3 regions of the Paenibacillus sp. FSL P4-0184 genome follow, and region 1 is predicted to be linked to each of the others. Evidence: predicted binding sites of a transcription regulator. Region 1 holds the regulator's gene; each other region holds the start of a gene.
The links. Region 1 encodes Rex, which represses fermentation and respiration genes when NADH is low (regulators of the CRP and FNR family bind a similar motif). Its sites were predicted from a motif close to TTGTGAAATATTTCACAA; they were not measured.

Region 1 (4,417 bases):
GGAGCGGAGTGATCGATAGAATCTATCCGGACCTTCTTACCGTAAAAGAAACCTGGGATCTGCTTAGTGATAAACTATTCACCCTCTTGCCGGAACGCAGCGATGCAGCGGCGGGAGAAGCCGGCCAGTTAGTCATGCGGTTACTTCCTACCCGTAAACCGAAAGATTGGGATGAATTGGTTGCTTTAGAGAATACTATGAATCTGACATTAAGCGAAATTATCCGTAAAGGTGATAAAATGCTTAATGAGATGCGAGATCAAGAAGGTCAATCTTCCTCAGATAGCCTAGTTACCGATATTAGCGGCTTATTTAAGGATTTAGCTTCTATACGTGAGCAAGTACGGTTTTTTATGGGATTAAATGATGAGAATGTAGTATATTGGCTGGAGGCGAATGGAAATTATCGCAGTAAATCGCTACAGTTGTATGCCGTTCCTGTTGATGTTAGTACTCAGCTTAAGGAGCTGTTTTTCGACAAGAAGAAAAGTATCGTACTAACTTCGGCGACACTCTCTGTCGATAAATCTTTCCAGTTTATGATTGATAATCTCGGACTTAATGAAGCTGCGGAAGAGGGGCGTCTGATGACATCACTCCTGCCTTCTCCCTTTAAGTATCGGGAGCAGGCGCTGTTAGTTATTCCGCGGGATTTCCCAAGTGTGAAGGGTAGTGTAGGCGATGCCCGATTTGTCGATACACTCGTACAGTCACTAGCAGAAGCAGCTATTACAACACGTGGGCGGATGCTTGTCCTGTTTACTTCTTACAAGATGCTACGCCAGGTTTACGATCCTCTGAAAGAGGCTCTAGCCTCACAAGAGATCACGGTGTTAGGTCAAGGCGTGGAGGGGGGCAGCCGTAGCAAGCTGATCCGCCGTTTTCAGGACAGTGCAGCTTCTGTACTGTTAGGAACAAGCAGCTTTTGGGAGGGTGTAGATATTCCAGGTGAAGCATTAACATGCTTGGCCATCGTGAGACTCCCATTTCAACCGCCAAACCACCCCCTAGCGGAAGCGAAGTCTGAGTTATTACAAGCCCAGAAAAAGAATCCGTTTATGAAGTTGTCTGTTCCTCAGGCGGTTATTCGCTTCAAGCAAGGATTTGGGAGGCTGGTACGGACAGCGCAAGATCGGGGTATTGTTATTGTGTATGACACAAGGGTGATCGAATCTCACTATGGGAAGTATTTCCTCTATTCGTTGCCTGGCCCGAAAATGGAGCATATGCTTACGGATCAAATGGTTCCTCGTATAGCGGAGTGGTTGGAAGACGGAGGCGTTTCTTGAAAAGAACGTCATCGATCTTATTAATCACTCTACAAGGAAGGGCGGTATAAGAATACCGCTCTTCCTTGAGACGAGGTGCAGATATTTCGATAGGATTTGAACAGAATATCACTTAAATTAGGAGGTAAATTATGAAATCGGATAAAATATCAGAAGCCGTTGTTCGCAGACTTCCTGTGTACTTGCGTTTCTTGAATGATCTCCAGAAACGTGAAATATTAACCGTTTCCTCACAAGAACTAGGACAAAAACTTGATTTGAATCCTGCTCAAATTCGTAAAGATTTAGCTTATTTTGGAGACTTTGGTAGAAAAGGTATCGGGTATGACGTAACTTATCTTATTGAAAAAATCCGTCATATTCTGAAGCTGGATCAACAATTGAATGTGGCTTTAGTAGGTGCCGGTAACCTTGGACATGCATTATCTAATTACAATGCTTATCTGAAAGATACTATGAAGATTACCGCTATATTTGACTCCTATGCACCTAAGGTAGGGCGGAAAATCAACTCTCTTACCGTTCAACCGATGGAGGAGCTTGGTCAGACGATTCGTGAGCAAGGTATTCGAATTGGGATAATTACTGTGCCTGATTCAGAAGCGCAGAATGTAGCAGATATTCTCATTGAGTCTGGCATCGAGGCGATTTTGAATTTTGCACCAGTGATTCTAAAAACACCATCGAATATCCGGGTTCATGCTGCCGATTTTACAACGGATTTGCAAAGCCTTGCTTATTATTTGAAAGACGGAAAGGAAGAAACCGGAAATGAAGAGCAGTAAAACGATTATTAAGGGCGGGCGTTTTCTTATTCCGGGAACGGATGAGCCGGTTCTGAATGGATATATGACTATTGAAGATGATTTGATCACTTACATAGGAAAAGAAGAGCCTTTAATGGAAGATGATGTGCAAGTTGTTGATGGCAGTCGTCTGCTGTTTATGCCAGGTCTGGTAAACACACATGGCCATGCGGCAATGTCATTGCTTCGTGGTTATGGAGATGATTTAGCACTTCAGGTGTGGCTTCAAGAGAAGATGTGGCCGATGGAAGCGAAATTCACTGGAGAAGATGTATACTGGGGAACCTCCTTGTCGGTACTGGAAATGCTAAAAGGTGGTACTACAACCTTCTTGGATATGTATGATCATATGGATCGAGTAGCAGAGGTAGTCGAATTATCAGGCATCCGTTCCGTATTGATGAGAGGCGTAATCGGATTATGCCCAGAGGAAGTACAAAATCACAAGCTTGCGGAAGCGATTTCTTTTGCACGAAATTGGCATGGTAAGGCTGATGGTAGAATTACGACGATGATCTCGCCACACGCCCCATATACTTGCCCACCGGACTTCTTTGTTAAGTTTGTTCAAGCGGCACATGATTTGGATTTACCGATGCATACCCATATGTCCGAGACCAAACGCGAAGTGGAGCAGAATGTGGTGGATTACGGACTTCGGCCAGTAGCGCATTTAGAGAAGCTTGGAATGTTCACACGTCCGTCTATTGTTGCACATGGCGTTCATTTGAATGATGAAGAGATCGAGATACTGGCGCGTCATGATGTAGGCGTGTCTCATAACCCAGGAAGTAATCTGAAACTTGCTAGTGGAGTGGCTCGGGTTACGGATCTTCTAAAGGCTGGTGTGAAGGTATCACTGGGTACAGATGGTGCGGCAAGCAATAATAACCTGGATATGTTTGAAGAGATGCGTCTTGCAGCCCTCATCCATAAAGGTGTAAGTGGTGATCCGACGGCTGTTCCAGCTCCGGAAGCGCTGCGTATAGCTACAGAGTATGGCGCAAAGTCTATCTTTTTAAATGATGTGGGTAGACTCGCTGTTGGCATGAAAGCGGACTTTATCGCGATTGATATAGACCAGCCGCATTTGCTACCACACACAGATCTGTTGTCTCATGCTGTATACTCTGCCAGTGCCAAGGATGTTGAGCATGTATGGGTGAATGGTAAACAGGTTGTAAAACACGGAGAATGTGTAACGCTAGATGAGGAAGCAATCCGTCGTAAGGCACAAGAATCATTTGATGGACTGCTTAAACGGTAGTCTAAGATCATAACGAATAACTGAAAGGCTGTGACTTTCTGCGATTGCAAAGTTACAGCCTTTTGTGTTTCTGATAATTAGATCATTGAATTGGATATGAAACTTTGGATAAACACACAGGTGTGTTATATAATCAAAAAAGATATATTACTAGAAAGGGAGCTGTACCTTGAAGAAAAGGAAAAAATGGATCCTCCTGGGGTCAGTTCTGATTCTGCTCCTTCTGTTCGGACTTATCCAGTTCTATGCTTATATTATGAAAGATCAATGGAACGAGCGAGATATCGCTAAGGATGTCGCTAAAACCAGTGCTGGTCTGACAGAGGTAACCAAAGCGCAGAAATCCGTGTGGGATGAAAATGCGGTGTACTGGGTCTTAACAGGGAAGAATGAAGCCGGGACCGAGTTGATGGTTTGGGTACGTTTTACTGTAGACGGGAAGTTTGCTGAAGGAACCGACGCAGTATATGCTGAAGAACTAAGTAAAGGAACCTCTGAAGCGAAAATGCGTAGCCTTATAAAAGCCGATCTTCCGGACATCAGCATTGAGCGGTTGTTGCCAGGAGTATATAACGGGGAGTATGCTTGGCAGCTTTTTTATAAACAAAGCGGTCGATATTATTATCAATTTTATCGGTTCTCAGATGGGGCTCGAATGGGTGAAGGTTACAGTTTACCTAGCCGCTAAATTAAACAAAGGCATTATTAGGGAAACAAGCGGACCGTTTATGGTTCGCTTGTTTTTGTTCCGATGACATATTATTTGATATACTATAGGTATACGAAATATGATATACTATAAGAGTGGTTTTTATATATTGGGATTTAAAGATTCATGCGAAAAAAGGCCTGTTAGTTAAGAGTAACAGCCCTTTTTTGTCGAATTAAATCAATAAATTTAATAAAATGGAAAGAATTAAAAAATAAAATTTTAAATATCTTCACACTTTTTTTCAATATAGTATATACACCTGTGATATACTACTGTTTGTAATTAGAACAGTGTTAGTAGAACGTCAGGCTCTGATGAGCTCTTAGCAGCTATGACTTTGGAT
Region 2 (4,417 bases), on a different contig from region 1:
TTTCCTAATGCGAACCACCTCCAAGAAAAGAAACATAACCCAATTATAACAGCGTCCATAAATTTAAAGAAATCGACTTTCCGAAGTGTTTAAGCGAGAAATATAAGGATAATTTATAGCATGGAACATATAAATTCTTATATTTTTAAAAAAAGACTATAACCTGCTCCTTTAATGAGTGGTTCTAGTCTTATAAAATCAAGTAAATATGTAGTGATATGATCAGACGATTAAGCTTGAATTGCGCCTACCGTCTTAAGCCAAGCCTCTGCAATAAGTGCATGGCCCGCAGGTGATGGATGTACTCCATCCGGAGCCCAATAAGCAGGTTCTGCTTTCACGGATGCCGCAGCAAACAGGCCATCCAACGGAACAAGCAATGCACCATATTCACGTGCCAGTTCACGAACAATGTGAATTTTAGGGTCCAAATCCTGGCGCCAAGTTCTACGATCTTCTGGGACAGGCAACACAAATGGCTCGATTAAGACTAAATTAGCAGCCAGCGAATGCTGCGTGCGTTCGATCAGGTCACGATACGCAGCTTCAAATTGTTCAGGCGTTGTTTCCTGACCAGAATCAAAGCGGCGCCAAGTATCGTTAATCCCAATATATATGGACACCCAAGTCGGCTTCAGATTCAGGCAATCCTTCTCCCAGCGTTCCTGCAAATCTACTGCACGGTTGCCGCTAATTCCACGATTATAGAACGTAAGATTCTTCTCAGGATATAAATGCCCCAGACGAGCGGCGATCATCAATGCATAACCTACACCAAGCGATGAAGCATCTTCATAATTACGACCCCAATCCGTTATACTGTCGCCTTGAAACAGAATGACATCGTTTTGTCGGAATAACATCACGTAATCCTCCCCCTATTTTCCCCTGTTAATATTAGCCAATATAGTATATCAAAAATGAATACTACGTACTAGGACAATCATTAACAATTCATGGTAGAAACCACTAGAGATCAACAAAAAAACCTGCTCAAATTAGAGCAGGTTTTCCAAAAATACAATTAATAAGCTAAGCTAAACAATCCTTTAATGTGGGACAAGTAACGAATATTACTTGCTTCCTTCATCAAGGTTGCAGGTAATCCTTTTAGCGGAGTTGAGCTAGCACCAACGATGGCTACACCGTCTTTACGACCTAAGCTCGCAAGCGTACCTGAGTTGATCGGACTAAAGGATTCAAATGATTTATCCTTCAAGTATGCATAAAGATTGTACCCGATCAATTCGCCCATTTGCCAAGCGATTTGTGCAGTTGGTGGATATGGACGACCATCTTCGGCAAAGACAACGGCGCTGTCACCAGCAACGAATACGTCTTTGTGTGATGTGGATTGCAAGAATTCATTTACCGTTGCACGACCACGGTTCACTTCAAGACCGGACTCACCAATCAGTGGATTTCCTTGTACACCGCCAGTCCATACGAAGGTGTTAGCAATAATTTTTTGACCATCTTTCAAGTCAATGACATTATCCGCTACATTCGTAACAGGTAGTCCTGTCAAGAATTGAACACCACGTTTTTCTAAGCTTGCCACTGCGCGTTCAATCAATGCATCTGGCAATACTGGTAGAATCTTAGGACCTGCTTCAACCAGCATCAGTTTAATTTCTTTAGGATCCACGCCATATTTCTTAGTGAGTGTTGGCAACACATCAGCGATTTCACCAACAAGTTCAACACCTGTTAAGCCACCGCCACCGATTAGGATGCTTGCATCCGCTGGATTTTTAGACTTCGCATATTCACGGATACGCTCATCAATATGACGATGAATTCTGTTAGCATCTGCTGCCGATTTCAATACCATACTGTATTGCTCAAGACCTGGAATGCCAAAATAAGCCGTAGTGCTTCCAAGACCCACAACTAAAGCATCGTAGGACAATGTCACACCATCAGATAGTGTAATTTGTTTGTTCTCAACAGAAAAAGAATTCACCTTTGCAATTTTCAGGTCGATATCTTTACCTGCAAAAAGCTTAGCTAATGGCATAGCAACAGCACCTTCTGCAACACTACCCGCTGCAAGACGATGCAATTCTGTAATAATTTGATGTGTAGGATATTGATTAACGACTGTAATTTTAGCTTCGTCCTTCTTCAGGTACTTGCGTACAGTTAAGGCGCTTAGTAGACCACCATAACCTGCTCCTAGAATGACAATATGTTTAGACATGATGTTTCCTCCGTCCTTACGAATGAGATATAAAAAATATTATTTCTGTTGACTGCGTTCGCCGGCAACTTGAAGATAAGCATTTACGAAACGGAAAAGCTTCTGTGCTTGTGGATCTTTCATCATCTTCATAAGACCAAATACACCGATCACATCGCTATTTTCATTCGCACGATCTTGCGCTTCGATCACTGTAGCTGCCATATTCTTCGCCGAATGCACCACTGGTTCAGCAAGTTCTTTAATTGCACTTACCGTATCACTTTTCAAGACTTCATCCGCAGCAACAGTTTGAACAAAGTCATATGACTTTGTGAGCACGCCGACAAGCTCTGTTAATTTTGGCAACTGTTCCACTAAGACAGTTAACGACTCCTGAACTTCAGGCTTCAATAGCTGCTCTAGAACATTCATTTGTTCTTGAGTGACAGCTAATTTTGGTGATTCTTGCTCAGGTTGTGTTTGAGTGATTGTTTCTGACATATCCGAATCTCCTCTGCAAATAAGCTTTGCTGCTTAATAGTAATAAAAAAATAAAAACTTATAACGCCATATTTCTATTATAGCACTTATCAAGTTATAAATGTCACAAAGTTTTTGATTTTTTCTAAAGTTTTGTGATTTTTATTACATTAAAATAAATCATTCATAATTTTCGATATTATTTATACTTGCATAGATGATTAAATGCTTATTGTGTAAATTCATTCAAATTCATCTCCGCTTTCAATAAAGCCTCGACCATTGCCGGATTGTTCTTTAATGGTAGCAATCTAAAATACAGAGAACGAACGAAATTTTTGGTGTTCACACGAGCAACGTACTGGCCGCGGCTTCTCGGCCACCCCCCACATTGCTCCAAGTTACGAATCCAGTCGACAATAGATTGTTGTGGAAGTAAATGATGATCTATCATTGTAGCTACAATCGTAGCGATCCGTTCATCTTCTTCGTCGCTAAATATGTGCTGATCGTTGTAAAGCATCCTTTGGATGACTGCCAAAACCTCTTCCCTTATTGCAGCATCACTCTCCGAGCAGAGTACCAGTTCATCCAAGGCATCTGCGCCATGGGCTGCAGCATGTGCCCAGCCTTCTTCTGGCATAAATCCTCGTAAATCCTGTTCTTCCTCATAATATCTAATCAGCGCTTCCTTCACATTTGTACACTCTGCGCTATCTAAAAAAGCCTGTTCCCTATGCCGCTGAAGAATCAGCGCAACGATCAGTACCGAAAACGTTCTTGTGAACACAGCCTGATCTCCTTTGCTGCCAATGTGATAGAACAAATGCTGCTCGTCAAGGAGAATCAAAAGTAGTTCACGAAGCTCCGCATCACTAAACCATTGTTTCTCGTTAATCCATTTGTAGAAGGTGGAATAGATCAAGTCATCTCGTAGCTTCGGCTGTGGATCTCCTATGTACTCAAGCATCAATTTCACATAATCCCTTAATTGCTCCCCACTTCTAAGCTCGTAATCGTTCTCTTCAATTCTTTGCAAGTCTTTTATCAACTGCTCTCTAGTATCGTTCAACATTCCCACCCTTTCATTAATAAAAGCAATTTAAATTTTTCGTATCCTAATATCCTAATTTACATCCCAATATTTTACAACATAGTATTTATTCTTCGACACTCCAAAGTGCTTAGCGAGCTGAATGTAAATGTAGTGAATTTAATCATTGACGAATATAATTAACTGTGCTATTTTGAGTTAGTAACTAATAGTTAGTTCATTTATAAATATCACTTATTTATAATTAACAAGCAAATACATAACAAATGGAGGAATAACTCATGAGCGCTTTTACAGATTTGATTGAATCCCGCAGGTCTGCTATGAATTTTGTTGAAGGGGTGAAGATCCCTCAGAATGAACTAGAGGAAATGTTCTCTTACGCCAGATTGGCTCCATCTGCATATAATCTTCAACATGCCAATTATAAAGTGGTTGCTGATGAGAATTTAAAAGAAGAGATTCGTAAAGCGGCTTACGGTCAATATAAAATCCACTCCGCCTCAGCGGTAATAGTGGTACTCGGGGATAAGAATGCTTATCTGAAAGCCCCAGAAATCTTCGGAGGACTTAAAGCTTTAGGGGCTATGAGTCAAGAGGATTATGATGCAGAGATAGAAACGATTAACAATGCATACAAAGGAAATGATGCTTTCCAAAGAGATGAGGCTATTCGGAATGCTTCACTCTCTGCCATG
Region 3 (4,417 bases), 2.9 Mb from region 1:
ATGTCATAGAGTGCAGCTTGAAAGTTAGCAGTCAACCTGCACTCTACAAACTATCTTGCACGTTTTTAAGACTAACTTATTAATAGAGCAGTTACACAAACATAAGATTACTCTGCTACAACTTGTTTGCCTGCAATCCGGCCGAATGTGAAGATATCAGCGATGGCATTACCGCCAAGACGGTTTGCACCATGAATGACCCCTGTTACTTCACCTGCAGCGAACAACCCAGGGATGACTTCGCCTTTTTCATTCAATACGCGAGTCTTCTCGTCGATCACCAAGCCGCCCATTGTATGGTGAACGGATGGTACAGCTTTTTCGATGTAGTAAGGGCCTTTTTCAAGAGATTTCAATCCACCGCGATGTTTGAAATCAAGGTCTTTACCTGTTTTCGCATAATCATTTACTTTATTAATCGTTTCTTTCAAAGTGTTCACGTCAATTTTGAAGAAATCAGCTGCCTCTTCAATCGTATCGGCTTTAAAGAGCAATCCTTGTTTAACGAGTTGATCGTATTCGTCTTGATGAACTTCTATCGTTTTACCGATATCCTCAATACCTTGATTCCATAATTGATACGTATATCCGCCCGTTTGGGCAAGAATTGCTTTAGAAATAACGTCACGACGTTCTAATTCCTCAACGAAGCGCTTGCCTTCTTGGTTAATCAGGATCGCACCATCGAAGCGGGAGTCTGCAACCAGGGAAATAACACCTGTCTCAGGATTACAGATTGGATACGTTTGAATACTCTCCATGTTTGTCAGTTTGGCGCCAATCGTTTCTGCCATAACGATACCGTCACCTGTAGATCCTGGTGTATCGGTAGACATATATTTTTCATCCATTTTAGGGTTATACTTTTTACGCATCTCTACATTGGATCCAAAACCACCGGTAGCTATGATGACGCCTTTGTTCGCATGGAATGTGATCTTGTCGCCAGTACCCGAAGTCGCAGTTACACCTGTTACTTTGCCGCTTTCGTCCTTCAGCAAGGTTTCGGCTTTCATATTCGTTTTGATCGTGATTTGATCAGCGTCTGTTTTGGCTTTTAACTTAGTAATCAATTCAACACCTGTATGACCTACAGGAATCAACGCACGTTTTCTGGAATGGCCTCCAAATTGGAACAGATGATCAGGTAAGAACTCTACCTTGATATCATCGCGCAGCCATTCGGCAGATGATAGAGCATTGTCGGCAAGAATACGAACCATCTTTGGATCCCCGAGGTTGTCTCCGCCTTTCATCGTATCATTATAGAACAATTCAGTCGTGTCATCTGTGATGCCTAGAGCACGTTCAACCCAGTTGTCAGGCGCATTCATCTCACCACCAGAGATCAATGTGTTGCCGCCAACAGCTGGCATTTTCTCGAGCAGAACTACATTTGCTCCAGCGCTCTTCGCTTCGATAGCCGCACTAAAGCCAGCACCCCCGGCACCGATGACGACAACATCATAGGTTTGCTCGGCTTCTTCTTTGTCTTTGTTTCCACTGACTGCAGCGCCAGCGACAAGGGTAAGTCCAGACTTCGTAATTGCATCTTGAATGGCTTCGAGATATCCTTTGCTTGTAACCGTAGATCCGCTAACGGCATCAACTTTTGCGCTGTTAGTTGCCATGACATCTTGCTTGAGCTGCGTATAAACAGGTTCTGCAAGTACTTCATTTTCCTTATGCTCTGTTACTTTAATGTCAGTGATCTTGTTATCTAATAAGGAAACTTGTACTTTAATATCGCCATGTTTACCTTGCCCAACTCCTTCAAAGACTTGAACTCCGTTTGCATCTGCAGCGGGTGCTGCATCTTTACCGCCGCAGGCAGCAAGCGTGAACATAAGACTGAGGACTAGTAGAATAGATAACAGCTTTTTCGTGTGAGTTCGCATAATATCTCCTTCATTCTGTTGTGAATTGGTTACATACACTAGGGAGAGGAAGATTTGCTAGGCAAATCCTTTATCTCTAGCCTAGACATGAATGTTATTTCATGTGAAAATATGCACAAGACCTATTATAGATTTAGTACAGCATTATGTATTTGCACAGATTAGCGTTTTTTTGTCTTTTTCGGGCATGTAAGAAACGGATATTGTGAAGGGCTATGATTACAATGAAAACAATTCACTTAAAAATTACGTTAATCGCAGGAAGCTGCTTCTTGCTGCTGTTCATTGCATTGCTTGTAACAATATATTTGGAGATGAACCATACGGTTGTCCCTTTGAATAAGAACTTAACGCAGCAAGTGGTTAATGCACGCAGCGACCAGATCGATTATTGGTTTAATCAGCGCATCGGTGAGATAGACATGCTTGCTTCTCTAGCTTCGGACCATCATTGGACACGAGATGAATTGCTGCAAGAGATTAATAAGTTCGAGGCGAAGAAGCAAGTAGAGTACGAATCCATACGCGTGGTGGATATTCATGGAAATTCCTGGTCAGCAAGGGACAAGCCTTTTTCGATACTAAACCGACCCTACTATCGAAAACTACTGCTAAATTCGGATTCCAATTATGTGGTGAGCAATCCGATCGTATCCAAAGCGAATGCAGCTGAAATCGTCGTCATTCTCTATCGCGTGAATCCATCGGTGAATGATGAGGTAGCTTATATTGCCGCAGCCGTCTCCGTCAAGAAGATGAAGGAGATTGCTCAAGATGTAATGCTATATGACCAGTCAGGCCAGCTTATCATCGATTGCAGAGAGCTGGGGGAAGGAGATGGAGCGGAGGATGCAGCAGATAAGAAGAACATGAGTGTATTTGAGGCTCCAATTCAAAATGTGGAAGGCTGGAAGCTCGTACTCGAAGTACCGAATTCAAGTCTATCGCTAGCGGTGATCAAAACCCAGCGGACTGCATTGCTTGTAGGCGTTCTTATCGGTAGTGCGTTTATCGTCTTTCTGATGCTGCTTGCTTCTTCCATTATTCGTCCAATTCAGTCACTTCGCCAGGTAATGGAAAATGTGCAGAACGGCAACCAAACCATACGAGCAGATGTTACGCGCTCGGATGAGATAGGCGATCTTGGACGAAGCTTCAATGACATGCTTGTTCAATTATACGCTGTGGAGCAGGACCGAAAGGAGATGGAACTCAGACTGATTCATGAGCAGATCAAGCCGCATTTTTTATACAACACATTGGATACGATCCAGTGGATGGCAACGGAACATGGAGCAGACAATGTGGTGGAGATGGTGGAAGCGCTTAGCGCGTATTTCCGATTAGGGCTTGGCACAGGGAGTCCCTACATTCTGCTTGATCAGGAATTGTACCATGTCGAGAGTTATCTTCATATTCAAGGCGTGCGATATGAGGAGATTCTGGACTACGAGCTTCGATATGATGAAAAGCTTGCACAGTGCCAAGTCGTTCGCTTCATGCTGCAGCCGTTGGTGGAAAATGCGATTTATCACGGGATTAAGCCACTTGGGAATCAAAAGTGCAAAATTTCGATTACAGCATATAAACAGGTCGATTATTTGGTCATTAAGGTTGAAAATAATGGGGTTATGATTCCTGAAGAGAAGCTTGAACAGATGAATCAAGCCCTTCTTGATGATACATATGATCGTTCTGCCACAGGCTTTGGGCTATACAGTGTAAACCATCGCATTCGACTAGCTTACGGGGTACCATATGGCCTTGCAGTGAAGAGCGAAGATGGCATTACCGTTATGGTCATTCGAATACCTTTGGAAGGGGAGCGGAATGAAGATGTGGAAGATTGTCATCGTCGATGATGAAACGATCATTCGCAAAGGCTTGCGACAATACATTGAGGAGAGTTCGTATCTTTTTGAAGTTGCAGGAGAAGCGAAAAGTGCAAACGAAGCATTGAATATGGTGGAGGAAGCCCCACCACATGTATGTCTTGTGGACATCAACATGCCGAATATGAATGGGCTCGATCTGATAAATATATTGCGCGAACGCTGCCCGTCGGTTCTGGTTGTCATCATCAGCGGCTACGATAACTTTGAATATGCGCGTCAAGCCGTGCAACTGCAAGCATTCGATTATGTATTAAAACCTGTGCCGAAGAGTGATCTGAACAAGTTGCTTCATAGGATCGATGAGCATCTTCAGGCAAAATATCCTTTGCATTCACATGAAAGCAGGGTGGATAAGGAGCTGGGGCTTCCCGGGTATACAGGGGATGGAACAGTGCTTATCCAAAAAGTGACCGAGTATATTGACAGTCATTATCAGGATCCGGAGCTGTCTATTACTCGAGTAGCAGCGCTATTTCATATCAACCAAACCTATCTTAGCAAGCGTATGAAGCAAGAAATCGGTGCTTCATTCCTTGACTATGTCACCGAGCTTCGGATATCGAAGGCGAAGGAGATTCTGGATGACGTAATGCCGAATATCAAAATCGGGGATCTGGCCGTGAA

Region 2: a site for Rex is predicted at 2,819-2,836, ahead of MKY52_RS24030 (DUF1641 domain-containing protein). Genes of this name have one in related genera too.
Region 3: a site for Rex is predicted at 2,000-2,017, ahead of MKY52_RS05760 (flavocytochrome c). Genes of this name have one in related genera too.

What each region holds. Positions count from the first base shown of each region.
Region 1 is NZ_JBBORN010000001.1:4,269,850-4,274,266, forward strand. Features, by position in the region: gene dinG (ATP-dependent DNA helicase DinG) at 1-1,289, shown strand, start outside; gene MKY52_RS18745 (redox-sensing transcriptional repressor Rex) at 1,421-2,074, shown strand; gene MKY52_RS18750 (amidohydrolase) at 2,061-3,362, shown strand; gene MKY52_RS18755 (cell wall elongation regulator TseB-like domain-containing protein) at 3,532-4,050, shown strand.
Region 2 is NZ_JBBORN010000002.1:525,309-529,725, reverse strand. Features, by position in the region: gene MKY52_RS24040 (SGNH/GDSL hydrolase family protein) at 231-863, opposite strand; gene MKY52_RS24035 (NAD(P)/FAD-dependent oxidoreductase) at 1,025-2,203, opposite strand; gene MKY52_RS24030 (DUF1641 domain-containing protein) at 2,243-2,686, opposite strand; gene MKY52_RS24025 (DUF2785 domain-containing protein) at 2,895-3,737, opposite strand; gene MKY52_RS24020 (nitroreductase family protein) at 4,001-4,417, shown strand, end outside.
Region 3 is NZ_JBBORN010000001.1:1,357,055-1,361,471, reverse strand. Features, by position in the region: gene MKY52_RS05760 (flavocytochrome c) at 108-1,898, opposite strand; gene MKY52_RS05755 (sensor histidine kinase) at 2,123-3,760, shown strand; gene MKY52_RS05750 (response regulator transcription factor) at 3,729-4,417, shown strand, end outside.